DNA from 2 places in the Streptomyces sp. G7(2002) genome. Region 2 is predicted to be linked to the other one. Evidence: riboswitches for the same ligand, from Rfam matches in the RefSeq annotation. Region 2 holds a riboswitch; the other holds the start of a gene.
What was found. A riboswitch is a leader RNA that binds a small molecule or an ion and turns the genes downstream of it on or off. The one in region 2 is predicted to bind ZMP and ZTP.

Region 1: linked by a shared signal. The riboswitch ahead of NUT86_RS04620 (bifunctional 5,10-methylenetetrahydrofolate dehydrogenase/5,10-methenyltetrahydrofolate cyclohydrolase) and the one ahead of NUT86_RS25605 (serine hydroxymethyltransferase) in region 2 are both predicted to bind ZMP and ZTP.

The regions. Positions count from the first base shown of each region.
Region 1 is NZ_CP102609.1:1,199,353-1,208,228, forward strand. It holds gene NUT86_RS04595 (IclR family transcriptional regulator) at 1-651, opposite strand, end outside; gene NUT86_RS04600 (bifunctional 3-phenylpropionate/cinnamic acid dioxygenase ferredoxin subunit) at 819-1,142, shown strand; gene NUT86_RS04605 (NAD(P)/FAD-dependent oxidoreductase) at 1,139-2,311, shown strand; gene NUT86_RS04610 (NADH:flavin oxidoreductase) at 2,507-3,628, shown strand; gene NUT86_RS04615 (SDR family NAD(P)-dependent oxidoreductase) at 3,695-4,516, opposite strand; gene NUT86_RS04620 (bifunctional 5,10-methylenetetrahydrofolate dehydrogenase/5,10-methenyltetrahydrofolate cyclohydrolase) at 4,628-5,482, opposite strand; ZMP/ZTP riboswitch at 5,504-5,592, opposite strand; gene NUT86_RS04625 (hypothetical protein) at 5,719-6,648, opposite strand; gene NUT86_RS04630 (hypothetical protein) at 6,811-7,185, shown strand; gene NUT86_RS04635 (hypothetical protein) at 7,253-7,474, shown strand; gene NUT86_RS04640 (SPFH domain-containing protein) at 7,583-8,821, shown strand; gene NUT86_RS04645 (sigma-70 family RNA polymerase sigma factor) at 8,871-8,876, opposite strand, start outside.
Region 2 is NZ_CP102609.1:6,017,624-6,026,499, reverse strand. It holds gene trpS (tryptophan--tRNA ligase) at 1-610, opposite strand, end outside; gene NUT86_RS25610 (cytochrome P450 family protein) at 905-2,218, shown strand; gene NUT86_RS25605 (serine hydroxymethyltransferase) at 2,274-3,575, opposite strand; ZMP/ZTP riboswitch at 3,618-3,709, opposite strand; gene rocD (ornithine--oxo-acid transaminase) at 3,840-5,045, shown strand; gene NUT86_RS25595 (hypothetical protein) at 5,171-5,437, shown strand; gene NUT86_RS25590 (tetratricopeptide repeat protein) at 5,423-6,763, opposite strand; gene NUT86_RS25585 (hypothetical protein) at 6,955-7,269, shown strand; gene NUT86_RS25580 (glutathionylspermidine synthase family protein) at 7,321-8,511, opposite strand; gene NUT86_RS25575 (hypothetical protein) at 8,528-8,876, opposite strand, start outside.

The DNA.
Region 1 (8,876 bases), 4.8 Mb from region 2:
CGCCGCGACCGCGCGCAGCCCGAGCTCCAGCTCCTCGAACGCCACCGCGTAACCGCGCTCGACCACTTCGGCGAGCTCCCGGCGCAGCGCGGCGGCCGAGGTGACCGTCCGCTCGGTGAGCCGCGGCAACTTCCGTGCCAGCACGGCCTCCTGGACCGGTGCGGGCTGGAACGCGAGCAGCGCCTTGCCGCTGGAGGTGGCGTGCAGCGGTGTGCGCCGGCCGAGCCAGTTCTGCGCGGTGACCGACGCCGGGCCGCGCGCCTGCATGATGTTGACCGCGGCATCGCTCTCCAGCACCGCGATGTTGACCGTCTCCCCCATCTCCTCGGCCAGCTCCCGGCAGACCACCGCGCCTTCCTGCGAGATGTCCAGCCGTACGGCCGCCGCACCGGCCAGCCGCAGCACCCCGGCACCGAGGTAGTACTTGCCGCGCTCCTGCTCCTGCCCGACCAGCCCGCGGTTCTCCAGCACGCCCAGCAGCCGGAACGCGGTCGACTTGTGCACGCCCAGCTCATCGGCGACTTCGGTCACCCCGGCCTCGCCGTGCCGGGCCAGGATCTCCAGGACCGTCACGGCCCGGTCCACCGACTGCACACTGCCCGGCTGTTTCGGCGGCTTGTCCTCCGCCTGCCCCTCCACGATGTCCGTCATCTGTTGGATCTCACCACCTGGCACCCTGACCGAGGCCCGGGATTCGAAGGATCGGCATTTCCGGGGATCGCTTGACGCATCCGCTCCCCATCTGGATTCTGTTGCGCATAGCGCTTCATCGTGCGCACCGCGAAACTCGATGATACCGAACAGTAACAGGAGGACCCGTGATTCCTGTCTGCCATCTCGCCGATCTGCCCGCAGGCGAGTCCGTACGCATCGACACCGCACCTCCGATCGCCGTCTTCCACGCCGACGGGCAGCTGTACGCCATCGACGACACCTGCACCCACCAGGACGCCTCGCTCGCGGACGGCTGGCTGGAAGGGTGTCTGGTCGAATGCCCGCTGCACGCCGCTTCATTCGATCTCCGCACCGGAGCGCCGACCTGCCTGCCCGCCCGCCGGGCCGTGCGCACCCACCCCGTGACCGTCGAGGACGGCATGATCTACGTCCACCACCACGCCGCCGAGGAGGGCACCGCCGCATGAAGTCGGTCGCTGTCATCGGGGCCTCGCTGGCGGGCCTGTACGCCGCACGGGCCCTGCGCGCCCAAGGATTCGACGGCCGACTGGTGATCGTCGGGGAGGAACACCACCGCCCCTACGACCGGCCGCCGCTGTCCAAGGACTTCCTCACCGGCGCCACCGCTGACCAGGGTCAACTGGCCCTGGCCGACGCCGAGGAGATCGCCGAACTGGATGCCGAATGGCTGCTCGGCACCCGGGCCACCGGGCTCGACCTCCACGGGCGCACGGTGCTCCTCGACGGCGGCCGGTCCCTGACCACCGACGGTGTGGTCCTCGCCACCGGCGCCACCCCGCGCCGCCTCCCCGGCCCGGCACCCGCCGGAACCCACACCCTGCGCACCCTTGAGGACGCCCAGGCGCTCCGCGCGGAGCTGACCCGGGGCCCGGTCCGGGTCGTGGTGATCGGCGGGGGCTTCATCGGCGCCGAGGTCGCCTCGTCCTGCGCCCGCCTCGGCCATGACGTCACCGTGGTCGAGGCCGCCCCGCTCCCCCTCGTCCCCCAACTCGGCGACACCATGGCCGGGATCTGCTCCGCCCTCCACGCGGACCACGGTGTCACCCTGCTCACCGGAACCGGTGTCGCCCGCCTGCACGACGGCGGCGCGGGGAACCGCGTCACCGGGGTCGAGCTGGCCGACGGCCGGCTGCTCCCCGCCGAGGTGGTCGTCATCGGCATCGGGGTCCGCCCCAACACCGCCTGGCTGGAGGGCTCCGGACTCCCGCTCGACGACGGGGTGTGCTGCGACGCGGGCGGGGTCACCCCGCAGCCCCACATCGTGGCGGTCGGCGATGTCGCCAGGGTGGACGGCATCCGCGCCGAGCACTGGACCAGCGCCACCGAACAGGCCGCCGTCGCCGCACAGAACCTGCTCGCCGGCGGCACCGTCGCCACCCACCGGAGCCTGCCGTACTTCTGGTCCGACCAGTACGGCGTGCGCATCCAGTTCGCCGGCCGGCGACTGCCCACCGACACCCCGCGCATCGTCGAGGGCTCGCCCGACGACCGCAGCTTCCTCGCCTGCTACGAACGCGACGGGCGCACCACCGCCGTCCTGGCCCTCGACCGCCCCCGCCCCTTCATGCGCCTCCGCCGCGAACTCGCCCGCGCCACCCAGCCGGTCACCACCTGACCTCCCTACAGGAAGGCGCAACAGCGGGAACGGGAGCCGGATGACGACGGCGGAGTGGCGCCTGCGGAGTGACGAATGTGGCGCAGCAGACAGTGAGAAGCGGATGACGGCGCCGCTGTGCTGTGTTCGGAACAGCGGAACGTCTGCCGGCCGGCGGCGTTCCGCGACCGCGTTCTCTTCCTAGGAGACCCACACGTGACTCCCAGCGCCTCCGCCACCCGAGCGGCCCAGACACTCTCCCGTCCCTTCGCCCTGGGCGGCCTCACCGTGCCGAACCGGATAGCCATGGCGCCGATGACCCGCGAGTTCTCGCCGGGCGGTGTCCCGGGCGCCGATGTCGCGGACTATTACGCGCGCCGCGCCGCCGGCGGCGTCGGCCTGATCATCACGGAGGGGACCTACGTCCAGCACGCCGCCGCCGGAACCAGCGGCGCCGTGCCCCGCTTCCACGGTGAGGACGCGCTCGACGGCTGGGGGCGGGTCGTGGCGGCGGTCCATGCGGCGGGCGGGACGCTCATGCCGCAGCTGTGGCACGTCGGCATGGCCCGCCAGGCGGGCGCTCCGCCGTTCCCCGACGCCCCGCCGTCCGGCCCGTCCGGGATCGCCCTCGACGGCACACCCTCCGGGCACGCCATGACCCAGCGGGATCTCGACGATGTCATCGCGGCCTTCGCCGAGGCGGCGGCCACGGCCGAGCGGCTCGGCTTCGACGGCGTCGAACTGCACGGTGCACACGGCTACTTGATCGACCAGTTCCTGTGGTCGGGCACCAACCGGCGTACCGACGCCTACGGCGGCAGCCCCACCGCCCGTACACGCTTCGCCGCCGAGATCGTGGCGGCCTGCCGGGAAGCGGTCTCCCCGGACTTCCCGGTCCTCTTCAGGATGTCCCAGTGGAAGATGAACAACTACCAGGCCCGCCTGGCCGATTCGCCGGAGGAGCTCCAGGCGGTCGTGGCGCCGCTGACCGAGGCCGGCGTCACCGCGTTCCACTGCTCGACGCGCCGCTACTGGCTTCCCGAGTACGAGGACTCGGACCTCAACCTCGCGGGATGGGTCAAGAAGCTCTCCGGCCGGCCGACCATCACCGTGGGCTCCGTCGGACTCGACAACGAGTTCATCGGGACGTTCAAGGGCGAACAGGCGGGCGTCGCCGGCATCGACCGGCTGCTGGACAGGCTGGAGCGGGACGAGTTCGACCTCGTCGCCATCGGGCGGGCCCTGCTCGGCGACCCGGAGTGGGCCGCCAAGATCTTCGAGGGCCGCACCGACGCCCTCGTACCGTTCGACGCCTCGATGCTGCGGACGCTGAGCTGACACCGGACGCACCGGGCGCGGCCGTTCCGCTCCGCGCCCGGCGCCCGCACCGCTCCGCCGGGCGGCTCAGCTCTCCGCACCGTCGCGTGGCTCGATGCGGTAGGTGAACGCGGCGCCTCCGGGGTCGATGGCCGTCGCCCCACCGTCGACAGTGAGGACCGCGCCGTTGACGAAGGAAGCGGCGGGTGAGAGCAGCCAGCTGATCGCCTCCGCGACCTCCTGCGGCTGCCCGGCGCGGCCCACGGGGAGCAGCCGGGTGGCCTCCTCGTACGCGGCATCCACCCCGCCGTCCGCCAGCCCGGCCTCCTCGGCGAAGCGCGCCATCCGCCGGTCGGCCATCTCCGTACGCACCCAGCTGGGGCAGACGACATTGGCGCGCAGCCCGTCCCGCCCGTAGTCGACGGCGAGGGAGCGGCACAGCTGGAGCAGCGCCGCCTTGGAGGTCGCATAGGCGGCATTGCCGTCGCCGTTGCGCAGAGCCGAGACGGAGGCGACGGCGACCACCGCACCCCGTGCGGCCAACAGGTGGGGAAGGGCGGCGCGTTGGAGCAGGAACGGGCCGGTGACATTGGTGGTCATGACGGCCTCCCAGTCCTCGACGGACAGGTCGCCGACGGCACCGCTGCGGGCGATACCGGCGTTGAGAACCAGTCCGTCGAGCCTTCCGTAGGCGGATACGGCCGTCTCGACGAGGCCTTGCACCGCCTCGGGATCCGCGGCGTCCGAAGGATGGGCCAGCGCTCCGGTCTCCTCGGCCAGGCGGTGCAGCGGTTCGGGCCGGCGGCCGGAGATCACCACCTGGTGCCCGGCCGCCCGCAGCAGCCGGGCGGTGGCGGCGCCGATCCCCGTACCGCCGCCCGTCACAATGACAACTCGCTGTTCCGCCATGGTCGTTCCAGCCTCCGAGGATGGTCGCCTACCGACCTCGTGATCATACGGACGGCCCTCGCGAGCCGGGCGGACATTTCCGGCCCCTAACCGCACCCCGGCGGCCGGCGGTCAGCCCGCGTTCAGCTGGGCGGCCGCGGCGTCCACGGTCTGGGTGAGCAGGGTGGCGATGGTCATGGGGCCGACGCCGCCGGGGACCGGGGTGATCAGGGCGGCGCGGGTGCGCGCCGAGTCGAAGTCCACATCGCCGACGTTGCCCGGGTTGGAGCCGGCGTCTATCACGACGGCCCCGGGCTTGAGGTGCTCACCGCTCAGGAACCGGGGCCGGCCGACGGCCGCGATCAGGACATCGGCCTCCTTGGTGAGCGACGCCAGGTCGGTGGTGCGGGAGTGGCAGTAGGTGACGGTGGCATTGCGGCCGAGCAGCAGCATCCCCACCGGCTTGCCGAGGATCGCGCTGCGGCCGACCACGACGGCGTGCTTGCCGGCCAGGTCGACGTCATAGTGGTCCAGCAGCCGGAGGATGCCGCCGGGCGTGCAGGAGGCGAAGCCGTCCAGGCCGAAACTCATCGCGGCGAAGGAGTGGCAGGTGACGCCGTCGACGTCCTTCTCGGGGGCGATCGCCTCGAACGCGGCCCGCTCGTCGATGTGCGGGCCGGCCGGGTGCTGCAGCAGGATGCCGTGCACGGTGGGGTCGTTCGACAGCGCGGTGATCGTGTCGACCAGCTCCGCGGTCGTGGTGGCGGCGGGCAGTGCGACATGCCGGGAGAGAATTCCGGCCTTGGCGCACCGGTTGCGCTTCATGCGTACATACGTCACCGAGGCGGGGTCCTCGCCGACGAGAACGGTCGCCAGACACGGGGCCGTGCCGGTCCGTTCGGTGAGGTCGGCCGCGCGCCGGGCGGCCTGTTCGACCATGCTGCGGGCCAGTGCGCTGCCGTCCATGAGGCGGGCTTCCGGGGACATGGGCTGCTCCTGAGCGTCGTGTGGGATCGCCCAGGCGCGCGGCACGGACCGTGGATGGCCGAGCCGCTCCCCGGTGGTACTCCACCCAAGCGCCAGTCACGGCTCGGCGCCCACTGTAATCGACGTCTGATCGTCCGCCCAGGGGCGGCATCGGCCCCAGCCCCGGCTGCGGCGGCTACGGCAGGCGACGCCCTTCGACGGCCCGGATACCTCCGGCGCACGACGGCGCAGGCTCGTCACCCCCCTCCCTGACCGGGTGCGGAGAGAGGTGGTTGAGGGGCGGCGGTGGCCTCCCATTGGCTGAGGATGCCGTCCCAGTCGTGCTGGGCAGCGGTGATGGCGTTGGCATCCCAGGTGGGCTGGGTGGGCTGCTGATACTGCTGGTGTTCCTCGTACACCCGGTATTCCTGGTACTCCTGCGGGTCCGGGTAGTTCTGATACGGCTGCTGCTTCCAGGGCTCATGCTCGTAGTGCTCCCGTGGAGGCTGCTGTGGTCGCTCGCGCCAGGTCAGGTGGGGGGTCTCGGGCTGTGGGGAGGACGGGGGACTGACCATCCGGCGGTGCCGGCCCGTGCGGTCCGACGCCGGGGGCTGGACCGGGCGGCTCTCGGCGGACAGCTGTTGTGCGCGGGCCACCAGCAGCCGGACGTCGAGACCGAGTTCGGTGGCCAGGGCGGTGAGGTCAACTCCGTTGTGCCAGCTGCTCATCAGGACGGCGTCCAGCGCCGGTGCCCAGGCCGGCTCGGAGGGGGGCTGGGGCACGGCGACCGGGACTGCCTGCGGTGGGGCCGAGGGGCCCGGAGGGTGCACGGCGGCCCCTGGGGCGGCGGCCGTCTGCGCGGGCTGCGGTGCGGGGGCCTGCTGCGCGGGCTGCTGCGGTGCGGGGGGTTGCTCGCACGCGGGCTGTGCGAGCAGGCTCTTGGCGACCGCGCGGGCGTCTTCCTTGCCCACCGTGCGCCGGGCCAGCCGCACTTCGCGTTCGTCCAGGCCGAGCAGCTCCGCCACCACCGCGTCACTGCCCACGGTCACGGCGAAGGCGGCCAGGGTCCGCGAACGGCGGGCCTCGGCCTCGTCGAGGAGTCCCTGCGTCCGGCGGACCTCGTCATCGCTGCTGCAAAACGCTTGTGCGAGTACCGCGTGGCGCTCCCACAACTCCCTCGGTTCCATGACTGCGACAACGTTCCTTCGTCCGGATTGGACCGCTTCCCGGCTATAGATCACTGCATAAGGTGATATTCGATGGAGACCCGTCCCTGCCTGCCTGGCGGAAGTACGGACGGCTGCAAAAATACGCAGTGACCCCAGCGTCGAAGAATCGTTTCTACGGCCATGAGCGTCCCCTCTTCCGGCACCGTCGCAGGTCACGGACAGACGTCCCTCCCCCGCCCCGGGCAGATGCCGCGGTGGATCACCGCGGAGGTCATCAGGCAGACACCGGTGTACGCCGGGCTGGTGAAGCAGTGGACCGAGCGTGCCGCCACGGTGCCCGGGGTCGCCGATCCCGAGTGGCAGCGCCTGGTCTCCTACCGTGCCCTGATGGAGGAGACCGAGAGCGCCCTCACGGCCCTCCGGCCCCATCGCGCGCCCGACGTACTGCCGCCGAGAAAGCCGTCGGTCCCGTCGGCCCGGCCCGCCCGTCTGGACGCCGGAACCGGCTCCGCCGCGGCTGCCGGGCCGGCGGCACCCCGGCCGGAGTACCGTTGAGTTGTCGAGGATTTCCCGCTGTCCGGCGACTGCGCCGACAGCGGCTTTGACCAGCGACGGAGCCCGGGTGAGCGCAACGGATGACACGGACTTCAGCCCGATCGGGGTGATCGGGCGGGTGACCGTCTCGATCCCGACCGACGGCCCGGGTGAGGTGCTGCTGCCCGTACGCGGCGGCACCGAAGCCTTCGCCGCCTGGTCCCGCGAGCCCATCGCCCGGCACACGCAGGTCATCGTGGTGGAGCACACCTCGGCGCGGTCGGTGATCGTCGCGCCGCTGCCCGCGTGACCCGGCGGTCCCGCAGACCGGGCCCGCCGACCACGTGAGCACTCCCCTTTCCCGCGGCCGTCCCCGCGCCCCGGCCGAGGCCGGTCGCACCGGACCAGGAGCCTTCCGATGTTGTTCTGGCATGTTCCGGCGCCGAACGAGGCGCTGTTGATCTCCGGCTCGAAGCGCCGGGCCGGGGACGCCCAATTCCGTATCGTCACCGGCCATGGCTGCTGGGTCCTGCCCGTCAAACAGAAGGCGTCCGTGCTGTCGCTGTCGCTGCGGGAGGCGGAGATCTCCGAGGACTGCGTCACCCAGCAGGGCATCCGGCTCGGCGTCCGGGCGGTTGCCGTCTTCAAGGTCGGGGACGACCAGACGTCCATCGCCAACGCCGCGCGCCGGTTCCTCTCCGAGCAGGCCACCATGGAAGAGCTGGTGGGGCGGATCTTCGCCGGTCATCTGCGCTCGATCGTCGGCGGACTGACCGTCGAGCAGATCATCCGGGAGCGGGACCGGGTCGCCCAGGAGGTCAAGGACGGCAGCCACTCCGAGATGGAGAAGCTCGGCATCGTCGTCGACGCCCTGCAGATCCAGGAGATCGCCGACACCTCCGGCTACATCACCAATCTCGCCGCCCCGCACGCCGCCGCGGTCGCCAGCGCGGCCCGGATCGCGCAGGCCAAGGCCGACCAGGAGGCGACCGAACGGGAGCAGCAGGCGGCGGCGCTGAAGGCCGAGTACGAGCGGGACACCGCGATCAAGCGGGCCGGGTTCCTCGCCGAGACCGAGCAGTACAACGCCCGTGCCGCACAGGCCGGCCCGCTCTCGCAGGCCAGGGCCTCGCAGGAGGTCATCGAGGAGCAGACCGCGCTGGCCCAGCGGCAGGCCTCGCTCGCCGCCCAGCGGCTGGAGGGCGAGGTTCGCCGCCCCGCGGACGCCGAGGCCTACCGGCTGCGCACCCTGGCGGAGGCCCAGCGTGACCAGGTCCGGTACGAGGCGGACGCCCGCGCCTACACCGAGCGGACCGTCGCCCAGGCGCGCGCCGACGCCAACACGGCCCTCGCGGGCTCGCTGCGGGACGGCAACCAGGAGCTGATCGCCGCCAACCGCACCGTCGAGAACCTCCCCGCCCTCACCGAGGCCGCGGCCGAGGGCCTCGCCGGCGCCCGGCTGACCGTCCTCAACGGCACCGACGGGATGAACGAGATCGTCTCCGGCATCGTCGGCCAGGGGCTGGCCATTCTCGACAGCCTGAAGAAGGGGGCCGGCACGCCCGGCGCCACTCCCCCGCTGGCCGACGGCGCGGGATCACTGCCACGGAAGGTGACGAAGCTGAAGCAGGACGGCGCCGGGTCCGGTGCGTCCTGACCGGACATCCGTACGGGACCGGAACGGCGCGCCGGGCCGTGGCCGCCGGTCACAC
Region 2 (8,876 bases):
CGGCCGACTTGCTCATCTTGGCCGAGGGGTCCTGGAGATCGTAGATCTTCGCCGTCTCCTTGAGGATGTACGGCGCCGGCATCGTGAAGGTGTCGCCGTAGCGGCTGTTGAAGCGCTCGGCGAGGTCGCGGGTCAGCTCGATGTGCTGGCGCTGGTCCTCACCAACCGGGACCTGGTGGGCCTGGTAGAGCAGGATGTCGGCGATCTGCAGGATCGGGTACGTGAACAGGCCGACGGAGGTGCGGTCGGCGCCCTGCTTGGCGGCCTTGTCCTTGAACTGGGTCATACGGGACGCCTCGCCGAAGCCGGTGAGGCAGTTCATGACCCAGCCGAGCTGGGCGTGCTCGGGCACATGGCTCTGGACGAAGAGCGTGCAGCGCTCCGGGTCGAGACCGGCGGCCAGCAGCTGGGCGGCCGCGATCCGGGTGTTGCTGCGCAGTTCCGCCGGGTCCTGCGGGACGGTGATCGCATGCAGGTCGACCACCATGTAGAAGGCGTCGTGGGACTCCTGCAGCGCCACCCACTGGCGTACCGCACCGAGGTAATTGCCGAGGTGGAAGGAGCCGGCGGTGGGCTGAATGCCGGAGAGCACACGCGGACGTTGCTGCATGGCGGAGCCATTCCCCTGGGGGTGGTGGTGGGCGACGGGCGGGCGATCGAGAGCCATGTCATTGATTGTCTCAGGTCGGGGAGAGGGCAACGGCGCGTGGTGGCGCGTGCGGCGACGGGCCCGGCGGGCCGTGGCGCGGCGGGCCCCTCCCGGCGGCGCGGCGGGCCCACCCGGCGGACCGCCGCCGTCTGCGCCTCGGCGGGCTGTTCGGGGCGGCCGGGACCTGGAATCGTGGGCCTGTTGCGGCCGCGCGACCGCCCCGGATCACCGCCACCCGATCTGTGAGGACCGCTGATGACCGACGGACAGCCGATCTCCGACGACGACCGCCGCACCGCCCCCGCGCCCCTCCCCCCGCCCGGAGCCACCTGCCCCGTGCGCCCCGGAGGCGGGCCGCCGCACCGGCTCGCCTCCGGCGGCGCCGGCCGGGCCGCGGCCGATGCGCTGCTGCGGGAGGCCGGGGCGGTGGTCCCCGTCCTGCTGCCCGGGGAGGTGCCGGCCGTCGCCGTCACCCACCATGCGGTGCTGCGCGAGGTCCTCGCGCACCCCGAAGTCGCCAAGAACGCCTGCCACTTCGCGGCGCTGCACGACGGCACCGTGCCGCCCGGCTGGCCGCTGACCACCTTCGCCACCGTCGACGGGATGACCACGGCCGACGGCGCGGACCACCGGCGGCTGCGCGGCCTGGTGACCAAGGTGTTCACCCCGCGGCGGGTGGCGGCCCTGCGGCCCCGGGTGGTGGAGCTGACGGCCGCGCTGCTGGACGGGCTGCCGGGCGCCGCCGCGGCCGACGGCACGGTGGATCTGCGCCGGCACTTCGCCTATCCGCTGCCGATGAGCGTGATCTGCGAACTGCTGGGCGTGGACGCCGCCTTGCGGGACCGGCTGCACGAGCTGTCGAACCTGATCGTGGGCACGACCGGCACGGCGGACGAGGTGCAGGCGGCCAACCGTGAGATCACCGCCGTCCTCGGGGAGGTCGCCGAGGCCCGGCGGGCGGACCCCGGGGACGATCTGACCAGCGCGCTGCTCGCCGCCCAGGAGGAGGACGGCGACCGGCTGAGCGCACGGGAGCTGGTCGGCACCCTGCTGCTGATGATCATCGCCGGGCATGAGACCACGCTCAATCTGATCACCAACGCGGTGCGGGCCCTGTGCACCGGCCGCGAGCAGCTGGAGCTGGTCCGGGCCGGGCGGGCGACCTGGGACGACGTGGTCGAGGAGACGCTGCGCCACGACAGCCCGGTCGCCCACTTCCCGTTCCGCTATCCGGTCCGGGACCTGGAGCTCGGCGGCACGGTCGTGCCGCGTGGCACCCCGATGCTGGCCTCCTACTCCGCGGCCGGCCGGGACCCGGAGGCGTACGGGGCCGACGCGGACCGGTTCGACGTCACCCGGCGGCCCGCCACCCGGCATCTCTCCTTCGGCCACGGACCGCACTACTGCCTGGGCGCGCCGCTGGCCCGGCTGGAGGCGACCGTCGCCCTGGAGGCGCTCTTCACCCGCTATCCGGCGCTGGACCTCGCCGTCCCGGACGCGGAGCTGCCGCCGCACCAGAGCTTCATCGGCAACAGCACCCATGTCCTGCCGGTCCGGCTCACCGGCTGATCACGGCCGGTGAGCGGTGTACCGGGGCGACGGGTGCCCCGGTACACCGCGAGCCTCAGGCCGTCGGCAGCCCCGGCGCCGGGTAGGCCGCCATCAGCTCGGCCACCTCCGTACGGATCACCGCCAGCGCCTCCTCGTCGCCCTTCGCCGCGGCCTGGACGCTGCGGTCGATCCACTCGGCGACCAGCGGCATCCGGTCCGTGCCCAGTCCGCGGGAGGTGAGGGACGGGGTGCCGATGCGGATGCCGGAGGGGTCGAAGGGCTTACGCGGGTCGAAGGGGACGGTGTTGTAGTTGACGACGATGCCGGCCCGGTCCAGCGCCTTCGCGGCGACCTTGCCCGGGACGTCCTTCGAGGTGAGGTCGATCAGCACCAGGTGGTTGTCGGTGCCGCCGGAGACCAGGTCGTAGCCGCGGGCCAGCAGCGCCTCGGCGAGCGCCTTGGCGTTGGCGACGACGGCGTGCGCGTAGTCACGGAAGGACGGGGCGGCCGCCTCGCGCAGCGCCACCGCGATGGCGGCGGTGGTGTGGTTGTGCGGGCCGCCCTGCAGACCGGGGAAAACGGCCTTGTCGACGGCCTTGGCGTGGCTCGCCCGGGACATCAGCATGGCGCCGCGCGGGCCGCGCAGGGTCTTGTGCGTGGTGGTCGAGATGACGTCCGCGTGCGGTACGGGCGACGGGTGGGCGCCGCCCGCGATCAGGCCGGCGATGTGCGCGATGTCCGCGACGAGTACGGCGTCGACCTCCCGTGCGATCTCGCCGAAGGCGGCGAAGTCGATGGTGCGGGGGACGGCGGTACCGCCACAGAAGATGATCTTCGGGCGTTCCTTGCGGGCGAGGTCGCGCACCTCGTCGAAGTCGATCAGCGCGCTGTCGGGGCGTACGCCGTACTGCACCCCGCGGAACCACGTACCGGTCGCCGAGACGCCCCAGCCGTGCGTGAGGTGCCCGCCCATCGGCAGCGCCATGCCGAGCACGGTGTCGCCGGGCTCGGCGAAGGCGAGGTAGGCGGCGAGGTTGGCGGGCGAGCCGGAGTACGGCTGGACGTTGGCGTGCTCCACGCCGAAGACGGCCTTGGCCCGCTCGACGGCCAGCGTCTCGACCCGGTCGATGTTCTGCTGGCCTTCGTAGTAGCGACGGCCCGCGTACCCCTCGCTGTACTTGTTCTGCAGGACGGTGCCGGTGGCTTCCAGGACGGCGGCGGAGACGTAGTTCTCGCTGGGGATCAGTCGCAGCGTGTCGGCCTGGAGCTGCTCCTCGGCGCCGACCAGTGCGGCCAGTTCGGGGTCGGCGGCGCTCAGCGCGGGATGCGAAAGGGGCTGTGCGGCATGGGGCTGTGAGACATGCGGCTGTGACATGGCGTCCTCCGGGGCGGTCGATCGGTGTTGCCGGTCGTGGTCCCGGGGTGCCCAGGCGGGGCGGCACCTCGTGATGGTTGCCGCGCACCGCTTCCTCGAGGTTGCTTCCCCGTACGCCAGTCGCAGTGCGCAACGCAGAGTCTAGGACACCCCCCGGGGCCCTGTCCGGCGGATCTTCGCAGGCCGGGCGGTCCGGGCGGGCGCAACAATGGAGAGGGACGCGGCAGTGCCCGCGCCCGCACGGCCTACCGAACGGAGTCACCGGTGACGTCCACGGAACGCGGCATCGCGGCCGCCGAAGCCCACAGCGCGCACAACTACCACCCGCTGCCCGTCGTCGTGGCCACCGCCGAGGGCGCCTGGGTGACGGACGTCGACGGCCGCCGCTACCTGGACATGCTCGCCGGGTACTCCGCACTGAACTTCGGGCACGGCAACCGCCGGCTGCTCGACGCGGCCACGGCACAGCTGGAGCGGGTCACACTCACCTCACGCGCCTTCCATCACGACCGGTTCGCCGACTTCTGCACCCAGCTGGCGGAGCTGTGCGGGATGGAGCTGGTGCTCCCGATGAACACCGGCGCCGAGGCGGTCGAGACGGCGGTGAAGACGGCCCGTAAATGGGGCTACAAGGTCAAGGGCGTCCCGGACGGCCGGGCGAAGATCATCGTCGCGGACAACAACTTCCACGGCCGGACGACCACCATCGTCTCCTTCTCCACCGACCCCGAGGCACGCGCCGACTTCGGCCCGTACACCCCCGGCTTCGAGATCGTCCCGTACGGCGATCTGCCCGCGCTGGAGGCCGCCGTCGACGCCGACACGGTCGCGGTGCTGCTGGAGCCGATCCAGGGCGAGGCGGGCGTGCTGGTGCCGCCGCCGGGCTACCTGGCGGGCGTACGGGAGCTGACCCGCAGCCGGAACGTGCTGTTCATCGCCGATGAGATCCAGTCGGGGCTGGGCCGCACCGGCCGGACCTTCGCCTGTGAGCACGAGGGCGTGGTGCCCGACATGTATGTGCTCGGCAAGGCGCTGGGCGGCGGGGTGGTGCCGGTCTCGGCGGTGGTCTCCTCCCGCGAGGTGCTGGGCGTCTTCGCCCCCGGCGAGCACGGCTCGACGTTCGGCGGGAACCCGCTCGCCTGCGCGGTGGCGCTGGAGGTCATGGCGATGCTGCGGACCGGTGAATTCCAGCAGCAGGCCGTGGAACTGGGCGAACATCTGCACAGCGAGCTGGGGCTGCTGGTGGGCGGCGGCGCGGTGGACGCGGTGCGCGGCCGCGGACTGTGGGCCGGTGTGGACATCAACCCGTCGCGCGGCACGGGACGGGAGATCTCCGAACAGCTGATGGCGCGCGGGGTGCTGGTCAAGGACACCCACGGCTCGACGATCCGGCTCGCGCCGCCGCTGGTCATCAGCAAGGAGGACCTGGACTGGGGGCTCGATCAGCTGCGGGGGGTGCTGGAGGGATGAGGCGGGGCGCGTGCCGTTCTCCTCAGGATGTCGGCTCCAGCAGGGGACGTTCGGCCCGGTGAACCTTCCGCGCCGGGCCCGCGTCTTCCCCCGCGACCGCCACCCTGTGCCCAGGAGAACAGACCATGGCCGACAAGGACGTTGAGCAGACCGACGAGCGGGGTCACCTCCCGGGGCCCTGGTGGGCGGACCTCGGGACGTGGGGCGCTGTCGCACTGATCGTCTTCGGCGGCCTCGCGGCGGCATGGGCCTTCTTCCGGCTGCCCGGCACCCCGGATGAGCCGGCGGTCGGCTACTACTGGGCCGCCAAGGTCATCGCCATCGGCCTGGTGATTGTGGGAAGCGCCCTGCTCGGCCGCCGTCGCACGCGACAGCCCTCAGGCGGAGAGTGAGGCCGGGGTGACGAGCCGGGCGCGTTCGTCGAGTTCGCGGGCTGCGGGGTTCTTGAGGTGGGGGCGGATGAGTTTGAACATTGTTTGCATGCGCTGATCTGCCCGCCCCGACTGCACCAGAGGGTAATCGTCCAGGGCGAGATGCCATGTCGCGCATGCTGCTTCGAGGTGGCCGATTTCCAGTTGCCGCTCGGCCAAGGTGGCGCGGTGGCGTACGCGAGCGCGACGGTAAACGCTGTAGCGCACCTTGTCCGATTCCTGCATGGCCTTGATGGAGCCGGGAACATCGCCGAGTTCGTACCGGACCTGGCTGGTGTGGTAATTCAGGGCTGCCGGATCGTATGAGCCGAACGCCTTCCCCCTTGACTCAGCCCTCTCCATGGCCACCTCGGCCTCTCGTAGATACATCAGCGCCTTGCTGTGGTCGCCGATTTGCGCGGAGGTGTGCGCCTGCTGCCCGGCAAGGAAGGCGCGCATTCGCGGGCCGGCTTGCGGAGACGCGGCAGCCGCAGCGTCAGCGAGCCGCATTGCCTGCCTGCCGTGCCGTAGGTCAACAGCCTGCACACTCATCCCCCGAAGCGTTGTGCAGTACGTCAAGTGATCCTCTGCCGCTCCGGCAAGTTCCAACGCCTTGAGGTAATACTGTTGCGCAAGGCCGTGAACGCCTTCGTCCACCGCCATGTACCCCGTGAGATAGCACAAGTCGGCAGCAGCCGACATCATCGCTTTGCGTACCGGCTCGGAGGCGTCAGCCCGTAGATACGGGGTGACTGTGTTCACCAAAAAAGCCGCTGCCATCGGACGGGCGTGGCGCCCGCCGAATTGGTCGTCCAGTTCTGACACTCGTTCGGTCATGGCAATGACCATGTCGACCTCCGGCATGCCAATGCGCCGGGGTCGACCACTTTGAACGGCTTCCATCCTGCCCACCACATCCGGCCAATTGGGCACCGTCAGCGCAACGGAAAAAAGCCCTATACCGAGAACGCCGCGGCGCGAGGGGTCCATATCTCCCCTACTGAGATCGATCAGCCCTTCAACCGTGCCCGGAGTGGCATCGGAGCTATTGGCCGGTGCGGGGAATCCCACCTCGGCATGCGTGACCGGACGTCCCAGCTTCCGTGCCAGGGCCTCCACGATCAGCGGTCTGACCTGCTCCTTCGGCAGGTGACCTCGGCACCACTGATGGGCCGACGGCTCGCGGTACTTGAGCGGGGTTCCCCGCTCGGTGCCGATGCGGTTCACGGTCTGGACGAACTGCCGCAGCGTCCAGCCGGTCTGCCGGTAAAGCCGTTCAAGGTGCCGGTTCGGTTCCCGAGTGCCCACTAGCCCTCAACTCCCCGGTGTGCACGAGCACTTAAAGCTCTTAAAAGCCGCTTCCAGTGCCACCGTACCGCTGGGCGTAGCGGAGCCGTTGCCCAGAGCGAGGAAGGCCCTCCTCGCAAGACAGGGAGGACCCCCGCGACCGTGGTGGACGGCCCGGGGGCGTGGCCCTCAACTACAAGGGAGTTGACGACATGCCCAACGCTGCAGCGAGGGTCTTCGTCCGGCTGCTGCCGTGGACCAGCCCGGACGGCAAACCGTGCTTCCTGGCAGGCGACGGGACCGGATATGTCTCCCGCATCGCCGACCAGGTGGAGGAGGAGCAGCTCAGTTCTGCCGGCGATCTCATCGACGAGGCCCGCCGAGTGCTTGCCGCACTGGCGTGGACGCCCGGGGAACTGCACCTGCTGGCCGTTGAACTGACCGCGGCCCTTGCCGATGTCCGCCGGGTGGCCAAGAGCCGGGGCGGGCGCTTGACCGCTCTCGGGCCGGCGTCGGTCCACACATAGAAGTTCGGCTGTACCCCTGACCGGGGAGCCCGAGCGGGCCCCCCGGCGGATTCAGCGGATCACATGCGGCAAGAACCGCGCGTACTCATCGGTGACCGGTCCCGCCGACTCCCGGATGCCGAGGCCCGCCGCCTCGTCCTCGACGACCCAGGCGCCGAGGACGACGCGGTTGCCGTCGAAGTCCGGGAGCGGGGCCAGCTCCTGGTAGCAGCAGGGGTCCTCGGGTCCCCGCAGCACCGGTTCGGCGCCCGGCTCGTGCAGGGTGACCCCGGCGCCCTCCCGGCCGAGCAGTGGCTTGGCGACGTAACCACGGGTGTGTGCCAGCTCGCGCGGCCCGTCGAGGTAGGCGGGCAGCAGATTCGGATGCCCCGGATACAGCTCCCACAGGATCGCCAGCAGCGCCTTGTTGGAGAGCAGCATCTTCCAGGCGGGCTCGATCCAGAGGGTGGAGCCGGTGCCGCCGCCGTTGTCGAGGGTGTCCAGGACGTACGGGCCGAAGTCGTCGGTGGCCAGCCACTCCCACGGGTAGAGCTTGAAACAGGCCCGCATGAAGCGCAGCCGCTGATCGACGAAGCGGCCCGACAGCCGGTCCCAGCCGATGTCCTCCATCGAGATGGCGACCGTCTCCAGGCCCGCCTGCTGCGCCGTCTCCTCCAGATAGGCGACGGTCATCAGATCCTCGCCGAGCTCGTCGCCCGCCGAGTGCGCGAAGTGCAGCGGTGCGCCGGGCGGCAGCAGCGGGGCCTGCCGCTTCCAGGCCGCCACCAGCCGCTCGTGCAGCGAGTTCCACTGGTCGGCGCCGGGAAAGCGCTCCTCCATCCAGAACCACTGCGGGCTGGCGGCCTCGACCAGCGAGGTCGGCGTATCGGCGTTGTACTCCAGCATCTTGGCCGGGCCGGTGCCGTCGTAGTGCAGATCGAACCGCCCGTAGAGGGAGGGGAGTTCGTCACGGCGGCGCCAGGATTCGGCGATCAGCTTGGCCAGCCGCGGGTCCTCGATGCCGAGGTCGGCGAAGCGGTCCTTGTCGACGATGTGCGCGGCCGCGGCCAGGCACATGCCGTGCAGCTCCTCGACGACCTCCTCCAGGGCCTCGACCTCGGGGAGGGTGAAGGAGTAGTACGCGCTCTCGTCCCAGTACGGGCGCAGCGAGTCGTCCGGGTAGCGGGTCAGCGGGTAGATCAGGCCCTGCGCCTCGACGGTCTGCTGCCAGCCGGGGCGCGGGTCGATGGTGTGGCGTTCCATACCGTGCCGCGTCCGCTCAGCCGCCGGAGGAGCCGTGCCGACCGCCCGAGCCCGAGCAGCCGAAGCCGCCGCGGTTGACGGCCGTGCTCTTGCTGAAGGTGCCGTTGTCGGCGTATTTGCCGCCGGAGTTGTCCGGGGCGTAGTACCACTGGCCGTCGACGGACTTGCCGCGGCCGCTCTTTCCGTATCCCCCGCTGCTGGAACCACTGCTGGAACCGCTGCTTCCGGAGGATGAACTGCCGCTTGCCGAACAGTTCTTGGAGTCGACGATGCGATAGCCGTTGAGCGTGTCGTAGCTGTTGCGGTCGACGCAGCGCTTGTCGGGCTCGGAGCCGCAGGACGTCAGGGCGGCGGCGAGCGCACCC